One region of the Bradyrhizobium sp. USDA 4452 genome, then DNA from elsewhere that is predicted to be linked to it. Evidence: riboswitches for the same ligand, from Rfam matches in the RefSeq annotation. Region 1 holds a riboswitch; the other holds the start of a gene.
The links. A riboswitch is a leader RNA that binds a small molecule or an ion and turns the genes downstream of it on or off. The one in region 1 is predicted to bind glycine.
Positions count from the first base shown of each region.

Region 1 (4,411 bases):
GCGAACGCGCAGGCGAAACCAGACGGCGCCGACCTGGGCGCGCGTGAGCGTGTGTCCAGTCGGCTCAGGAATGAGGCAGGCGTCGGCGCGATAGCCGCGCATCAAGGTCGACAGCGCGCCGTTGCCGGTGCTCTCTTCTTCGGTCACGGTCTGCAGATGGACGCGCCCGCCCGGGGCGTACCCGGCGTCTCTGAAAGCGTCGAGCGCAAAGATCATCGCCGAGACGCCGGCTTTCATGTCCTGCGCGCCACGCCCGAACATCCAGCCGTCTCGCACGGCGCCCGAGAACGGCGGCTGCTCCCAAAGGTCGGCGGGTCCCTCCGGCACCACGTCGATATGACCTTGCAGGATCAGGCTGCGTCCGCTGCCTTTGCTGTTGAGCGTCGCAACGACCTGCTGCGATCCGGCAAGGTCGATGCCGTCCATCGGCGCAGCCTTCGGATGGCTCATCAGGTTGACGTCGGCAAGGCTGAACGTATCTACGTCGTAGCGGCGCTTTGCGAATTGCTCCGCCAGCCAATGCTGTTGCGGCGCTTCCTGGCCGCGCAAGCTGCGGAACTGCACCATGCGCGACAGGAACGCGACCTGATCGTCGAAGTTTCGATCGACGGCCGCGCACAGCTCTGCGGCAATCTGATCCGGCTTGGTCAACGTCCCGGTTGTCATGTCGCGCCTTTCGTGGAGCCCAGCGCAGCGGCCTGAGCGTTGATCGTTTCGGAAATGCGGCGCACCGAGTTGGTGTGCGTGCGGGAGGCGAGGTTACGTACCGGTCCGCCGAAGAGATCGCCGCCGGCGCAGCTGCCGTCGGGATTCCTGCGTTGGACCGCAATGCCATGCGTGCCCGCTACCCCAATGCGCATTGCCCCCTCCCGCGCTGAAGCGCTTTTCCCCATCGTGACGCTAGACTTTGTCATGCGGTGTTTCTCAGCGAATTCCAACCTGGCCACACGCAAATACGCACATATTCTTCCTCTTCGGTTGGATAATTAGGGGAAAGCTGCGCGGGTGGTCTTGGTCGCATCGACCTGCGACGGCACCATTGAGGGCGTGTCGAGGTCGCGCCAGTCATCGATCGCTCCTGCGACCATCTGCGCCGTCGCAGCCGACAGCGTCCAGCCGAGATGGCCGTGGCCGGTGTTGTAGAACACACCCGGAATCCGTCCGGCACGAACCACCGGCATCATGTTCGGCATCATCGGGCGCAGGCCGGCCCACGGCACGACTTTCGAGGTGTCGATGCCGGGGAAATGCTGCCGCACCCAATCGACCAGCGGCTGGATGCGATCGGCGCGGATGTCGCGGTTGAAGCCGTTGAACTCGGCGGTGCCGGCGACGCGGAAACGGTCGGCGCCGAGCCGGCTGGTGACGATCTTCGCGGCTTCATCGAGCAGGCTGACGGTCGGCGCAGCGTCCCGGCTTTGCGGTGCATCGAGCTGCACGGTGATCGAATAACCCTTCACCGGATAGACGTTGACGCGGTCGTTGAGCAGGCCGGCGAAGTGGCGGCTCGCGACGCCGGCGCAAATCACGATGCCGTCCGCCTGCAACTCATGTCGCGTCGCGCTGTCGGCATCGTGTGAAGTGGCTTGGCTCCAGCCGATACGGAAGCCGCCGTCGTCGCGTGCGATGCTGTCGACGTCGGCTTCATGGACGAAGCTCGCGCCGCGGCGGATGCAGGCGTCGGCGAGGCCGCGCGTGAACTTGTGGATATCGCCGGTCGCGTCCGACGGCGTGAAGAAGCCGCCATAGCAGGTCGTCTGCAGCGCGGGCTCGATGCTGCGGATCTCGTCCGCCGTCACCGGCCGGCGGTCGAGCCCGCCTTGCTGCAGCAGCGTGTTGACGCGCAGGCCAGCCTCGAAGCCGGCCTTGTCGTGATAGACGTGCAGGATGCCGCGGCGTTCGAGATCGAAGGCGATGTTCTCGCGTTGGGCGATCGAGAACAGGTGCTTGCGCGCTTCGATTGCGAGCCGCGTCGTCTCGATGGTGTTGCTGCGATAGCGGCCGATGCTGCCGACGAATTCGCCGATCCAGGAATATTTGTGCCAGCTCGGCTTCGGATTCATCAGCAGCGGCGCGTCGCTTCTGAGCATCCAGCGCAGCCCCTTGAGGATGGTCGCTGCGCTGTTCCACACTTCTGCGTTGCTGGCGGAGAGCTGTCCGCCGTTGGCGAACGAGGTTTCCATCGCGGCGTAGCGATGTCTGTCGAGGACAGTCACCCGGTAGCCGCGCTCCAGCAGGGCATAGGCCGTCGTCACGCCGGTGATGCCGGCGCCAATGATAGCGATGTGAGGCATGGTGGTCTTCAGGCTCCCGTGGGTTAGAGTCGCCGAACCGCCGGTGAAACCGGTTGTTTCGACGCCCCATCTGTCACGGTACCTGAGAGCTTGATCCGCATCGGGCGCGGGCCCGATGGCGAACTATCCCCTTCGGTGGACGAATGGCCCTTGATGTACGGCCAAGTCGTCTCTCTCCAGATCGTCCTGATGAAACGGTCCTTTTGCCTGAGAGTTTCCGGGGCGGTTGCTCCGTCGGCGCTGAAGCAAAAGCACGAATGCCATTGCTTCAGTCTCTCCCGCATCATCGCGTTGGACGGCCGGACCGTAGGCGAAGCCTCAAAATTGAACAAGGCTAAATTTCGATCCGGCTGTGCCAAACTGTTGTGCAGTGCAAATCAGCCTTAGTCGAGCGTTGCGAGCAGCGCTGCCATCAGACGGCCGCGCTCGGCGAGGCTGTCGACTTCGATATGTTCGTTCAAAGTGTGGGCGTCGGCACCGCGCACGCCGAGGCCGTCGAGGGTAGGGATGCCCATCGCACCGGTGAAGTTGCCGTCGGAGCCACCGCCGGCGCTGCCGTGCGGCAAATCAAGGCCCATGTCGGCGGCGAGACGCTTCGCCTTTTCATAGAGCGCCATGGTGCCGGCATCCGGCTCCCACACCGGGCGCGTGACGCCGCGCGTCACCTTGAATGTCACGTCATTTGCCGTGCCGGACAGCGCCAGCATGCGCTCGACGCCGCGGTCGAGATCGGCCTGACGCTTGGCCATGCTGAGCGCTTCGCCGGTGCAGGTCGTTGCGACGCAATTGACCCATTGGCCGCCATGCACGATGCCGACCGAGAAGGTGCAGTCCTCGGTGGTCATGCCGTCGATGGCGATGATCTGCCGGGCCATTTCGCGGATCGCGGAACGGCCGGACGAAAGCGTCGCGCCGGCATGGCTCGGCTTGCCAGTGGCTTCCAGATTGAAGCGCGCGATCGCGTAGCGGCCGGTGACGACACCGTTGTTCGGCCGGCCGGGCTCCGGCACCAGCACGTATTTGTTGCGTGCGGCTTCCGCCTCGATGATGTCGCGCGTCGACGGCGTGCCGACCTCTTCATCGGGCGTGAACAGCACCGTGATCGGCAGCGGCGTCGTGAAGGACGCGCGTGCCAGCTGCCTGATCGCCTCGATCGACAGATAGTTGCCGCCCTTCATGTCGAAGATGCCGGGCCCGAAGCACTTGTTGCCTTCGCGCCGCCATGCCAGCTTTTCGATGGTGCCGACCGGATGCACGGTGTCCAGATGGCCGGCGATGAGGATGCCCGGCTGACCTTGTTTCGGATGGGGAAAACGGGCGCGGACGCAGCCGGCAAACCCCTGACGCCCGGCGATGCGTTCGATCGTCGCACCCATGATCGCCATCTCGCGCGCGGCGAGATCGAGCATGCGCTCGACCGCGGCCGCATCCCATGTCGGGCTCTCGCATTCCACCCAGCTGCGCAGCCCCTGCAGCATCGCTTCGGAATCAAAAGGAAGATTGGCGGGGTTCATGTCTTTTCTCTCTTGTTGTTTGTTCGCGCCGATACGCGTTCGCGTGCGTTACGAAAAGCTCCGAAGACGACTTTGTAAAGTCAAATGCGCTGCACCCGCCGTTCATTCGTTCGTATACGTTCGATCCTGCCGGAAACCGATTGACGCGCATTGCGCTTGATGCAAGTCTCGATTTCACAAGCCATACAGCATGTTAGTTCGCCTAAATAACGAACCGCATGCATAACGAATAAGCCGGCTTTGACCAGTTACACGTCAGGAGAGATTGCATGTTCCCTATCTCGCGTTGGAAGCACCGCACGCTAGCGGCTGCGTTGACGGCGCTTGCGCTGTCATTCGCACCGCAGGAATTGTCGTTTGCGCCGCAGGCCATCGCCGCGGACAAGACCATCACCGCGGTGATGCATTCGGATCTGCGGGTCATCGATCCGATCCTGACCACCGCCTACATCACGCGTGACCACGGCTACATGGTCTACGACACGCTGATCGCGACCGATTCCAACTTCAAGATTCAGCCGCAGATGGCGGACTGGAAGGTCTCGGACGACAAGCTCACTTACACGTTCACGCTGCGCGACGGCCTGAAGTGGCATGACGGCG
Region 1 is NZ_JBSSGK010000001.1:7,867,070-7,871,480, forward strand. It holds gene ACVISU_RS37100 (ArgE/DapE family deacylase) at 1-666, opposite strand, end outside; gene ACVISU_RS37105 (hypothetical protein) at 663-860, opposite strand; gene ACVISU_RS37110 (D-amino acid dehydrogenase) at 987-2,294, opposite strand; glycine riboswitch at 2,363-2,476, opposite strand; glycine riboswitch at 2,480-2,585, opposite strand; gene ACVISU_RS37115 (M20/M25/M40 family metallo-hydrolase) at 2,678-3,808, opposite strand; gene ACVISU_RS37120 (ABC transporter substrate-binding protein) at 4,078-4,411, shown strand, end outside.

Region 2 (4,411 bases), 160 kb from region 1:
GTGATTGCCGGTCAGCGCCTCGATGCGGCGAACGCCGGAGGCGACCGCGCTCTCGCTGGTCACCGAAATCAGGCCGATGTCGCCGGTGCGGCGGACATGGGTGCCGCCGCAGAGCTCGACCGACCAGCCGAGCGCGTTCTGGCCGTGCTCGCGGGCGCTCTTGCCCATCGAGACGACGCGAACCTCGTCGCCATATTTCTCGCCGAACAGCGCGCGCGCACCGGCCTCGCGGGCGTCGTCGACCCCCATGATGCGGGTCGTGACGTCGTCATTCTCGAGCACGACATCGTTGGCGATGTCCTCGACCCGGGCGAGCTCTTCCGGGGTGATCGGCTTCGGATGCACGAAATCGAAACGCAGGCGATCGGGCGCGACCAGCGAGCCGCGCTGCGCGATATGGTCGCCGAGCACCTGGCGCAGCGCCTCGTGCAGCAGATGCGTCGCCGAGTGGTTGGCGCGGATCGCCGACCGGCGCGCGTGGTCGACCTCGAGCTGCAGCGCGGTGCCGACGCTCAAGGTGCCCTGCTCCACGGTGCCGACATGCACGAACAGGTCGCCGGCCTTCTTCTGCATGTCGGTGACGCGGAACTTGACGCCCTCGCCGGTGAGGATGCCCACGTCGCCGACCTGGCCGCCGGACTCCGCATAGAACGGCGTCTGGTTCAGCACGATCGCGCCGCTCTCGCCGGCCTTGAGGCCGCCGACCTCGGCACCGTCCTTGACCAGCGCCGTCACCACGCCTTCGGCGCTCTCGGTCTCGTAGCCCAAAAACTCCGTCGCGCCGAGCTTCTCGCGCAGCGGGAACCAGATGGTCTCGGTGGCCGCTTCGCCGGAGCCCGCCCAGGAGGCACGCGCCTTCTCGCGCTGGCGGTTCATCGCGTCGGTGAACGCGGCCTGGTCGACGCTGATGCCGCGCGACTTCAACGCGTCCTGGGTCAGGTCCAGCGGGAAGCCATAGGTGTCGTACAGCGTGAAGGCGGTGTCGCCGTCGAACATGTCGCCCTTCTTGAGGCCGGCGCTCTTCTCGTCGAGGATCGACAGGCCCCGCACCAGCGTCTTGCGGAAGCGGGTCTCCTCCAGCTGCAGCGTCTCCTCGATCAACTTCTCCGCGCGCACCAGGTCCGGATAGGCCTGCCCCATCTCGCGGACCAGCGCCCAGACCAAGCGATGCATCAGCGGCTCGCTCGCGCCCAGCAGCTGGGCGTGGCGCATCGCGCGGCGCATGATCCGGCGCAACACATAGCCGCGGCCCTCGTTCGACGGCAGCACGCCGTCGGCGATCAGGAACGCCGAGGAGCGCAGGTGATCGGCGATCACCCGGTACGATGCCACGTTCTGCGCGTTCGGCCCATGGCCGAGCGCCGATGAAGCCGCATCGATCAGATGGCGGAACAGATCGGTCTCGAACACGCTCTCGACACCCTGCAGGATGCAGGCCATGCGCTCGAGGCCCATGCCGGTGTCGATCGAGGGACGCGGCAGCGCCACGCGCTCCTCCTTCGTCACCTGCTCGTACTGCATGAACACCAGATTCCAGAACTCGAGGAAGCGATCGCCGTCCTCCTCCGGGCTGCCGGGAGGTCCGCCCCAGATGTGCTCGCCGCGGTCGATGAATATCTCGGAGCACGGACCGCACGGGCCGGTATCGCCCATCGCCCAGAAATTGTCCGAGGTCGGGATGCGGATGATGCGGTCGTCCGAGAAGCCGGCGATCTTCTTCCAGTAGCCGGCCGCCTCGTCGTCGGTGTGGTAGACGGTGACGAGCAGCTTGTCCTTCTTCAGCCCGAAATCCTTGGTGATCAGGTTCCAGGCGAGCTCGATCGCGCGCTCCTTGAAGTAGTCGCCGAACGAGAAATTGCCGAGCATCTCGAAGAAGGTGAGATGGCGCGCGGTGTAGCCGACATTGTCGAGGTCGTTATGCTTGCCGCCGGCGCGGACGCATTTCTGCGACGTCGTGGCGCGCTGATAGCTGCGCTTCTCGACGCCGGTGAAGACGTTCTTGAACTGCACCATGCCGGCATTGGTGAACATCAGGGTCGGGTCGTTGCGCGGCACCAGCGGCGACGAGGCCACGATCTCGTGGCCGTTCTCCTTGAAGAAGTTCAGAAATGTCGACCTGATGTCGTTGACGCTGCTCATGTTCATCCAATCGGAAAAAGGGGCCGGCCAGCCGCAAAAAGGCGTCATTTTCCGGCCGAACGCTTTTAGACATTGCCAGCTGCGGTGTCCAGAAACTGTGCAGGCGGATCATGGGGTTGCCGCGGCAGCACAAAGCCCATTGGATAGTTGTTGCAGCTGCGTTGACAGTCTTGGCGGCGCCGTGTTTTCTACCTACCTGTTACCCCGTCACGTCGGGAGAGACCGGCCTTGCCGCCGGCGCCGAAGGAGCAACCGCCCCGGAAACTCTCAGGCAAAAGGACCGCGTGACGTCTGACATCTGGAAAGAGGCGCTGGGGTTCTCCCCGATTGCGTCCGCCGACGGGATAATACTCTCAGGCACAGCGACAGATGGGGCTTTCTGCAGGTTTCTCAAGGGGAAATGGGTCCCCGGCGGGAACTGCGAGGGCCCTGTGATGCTTGCGCACGAAACTTCCCCGCTGAAGCAGACCCCGCTGCACGCGCTGCATCTGGCGCGCGGCGCCAAGATGGTGCCGTTCGCCGGCTACGACATGCCGGTGCAATACACGGCCGGCGTGCTCAAGGAGCACCTGCACACCCGCAAGGAAGCCGGCCTGTTCGACGTGTCCCACATGGGACAGCTCGTGCTGAGGGCCAAGTCCGGCAAGGTCGGCGACGCCGCGCTCGCGCTGGAAAAACTGGTGCCGCAGGACATCGTCGGCATCGCGCCGGGACGGCAGCGCTACGCGCAATTCACCAACAATGACGGCGGCCTGCTCGACGATTTGATGGTGGCGAATTTCGGCGACCGCCTCTTCCTGGTGGTCAACGCCGCATGCAAGGAAGAGGACGAGGCGCATCTGCGCGCGCATCTCTCCGACACCTGCGAGATCGTGTCGCTGGCCGACCGCGCGCTGATCGCGCTGCAGGGGCCGAAAGCCGAATCGGCGCTCGCGAAACTTTGCCCGGATGTCGGTTCGATGAAATTCATGGACGCCGGCCCCCGCCTTGTCGCCGGCATCGACTGCTTCGTCTCGCGCTCAGGCTACACCGGCGAGGACGGTTTTGAGATTTCCGTGCCCGCCGACAAGGCGGAAGCCCTGGCCACCGCGCTGCTGGACAATCCCGACGTGCTGCCGATCGGGCTCGGCGCGCGCGACAGCCTGCGGCTCGAGGCCGGGCTTTGCCTCTACGGCCACGACATCGACACCACGACGACCCCGGTCGAAGGCGCGCTGGAATGGTCGGTACAGAAGGTTCGCCGCAGCGGCGGCGCCCGCGCCGGCGGTTTTCCGGGCGCCGACAAGATTCTCGCACAATTTGCACAAGGCGCTGCCCGCCGCCGCGTCGGGTTGAAGCCCGACGGCCGCGCGCCGGTGCGGGAAGGCGCCATGCTGTTCGCCGATCCGGCCTCGACCGAGCCGATCGGCAAGGTGACCTCGGGCGGCTTCGGCCCGAGCCTCAATGCGCCGGTTGCGATGGGTTATCTGCCGACATCGCTCTCCGCGCTCGACACCACGGTTTTCGCCGAAGTGCGCGGCCAGCGGCTGCCGCTCAAGGTCACCGCCACGCCCTTCGTCCCCAACACCTACAAACGCTAAACGCTGAAGGATCGATCCCCATGACGACGCTGTACACGTCCGACCACGAATGGCTCCGCATCGAGGGCGACGTCGCCACGATCGGGATCACCGATTACGCGCAGTCGCAGCTCGGCGACGTCGTGTTCGTCGAACTGCCCAAGGTCGGCCGCAGCCTGAAGAAGGCCGAGGCCGCCGCGGTCGTCGAATCCGTCAAGGCCGCCTCCGACGTCTACGCGCCGATCACCGGCGAAGTGATCGAGGTCAACGAGGCGCTGACGGCCGATCCCGCGCTGGTCAATTCGGATGCCGGCGGCAAGGCCTGGTTCTTCAAGCTGAAGATTGCCGACAAGGGCGAACTCGGCGGCCTGATGGACGAGGCCGCCTACGCCGCGCACACCGCCTGAGGATCATCCCAAGGATTTCGCCATGAACGCGCCCTTCAAGCCGATCAACGAACCCGCCACCGATTTCGTCCGCCGCCACATCGGACCCTCACCGCGCGACGTCAACGCGATGCTGGAAACGGTCGGCGCCGCGAGCCTGCAGGCGCTGATGAACGAGACGCTGCCGGCGTCGATCCTCCAGAAGGCGCCGCTCGAGCTCGGCCGCGCGCTGAGCGAGACCGAGGCGCTCGCGCATATGGGCGAGCTCGCCGCGCAGAACCAGGTGTTCACCTCGCTGATCGGCCAGGGCTATTCCGGCACCATCCT
Region 2 is NZ_JBSSGK010000001.1:7,710,159-7,714,569, reverse strand. It holds gene alaS (alanine--tRNA ligase) at 1-2,139, opposite strand, end outside; glycine riboswitch at 2,343-2,431, shown strand; gene gcvT (glycine cleavage system aminomethyltransferase GcvT) at 2,574-3,719, shown strand; gene gcvH (glycine cleavage system protein GcvH) at 3,740-4,105, shown strand; gene gcvP (aminomethyl-transferring glycine dehydrogenase) at 4,128-4,411, shown strand, end outside.
Region 2: linked by a shared signal. The riboswitch ahead of gcvT (glycine cleavage system aminomethyltransferase GcvT) and the one ahead of ACVISU_RS37110 (D-amino acid dehydrogenase) in region 1 are both predicted to bind glycine.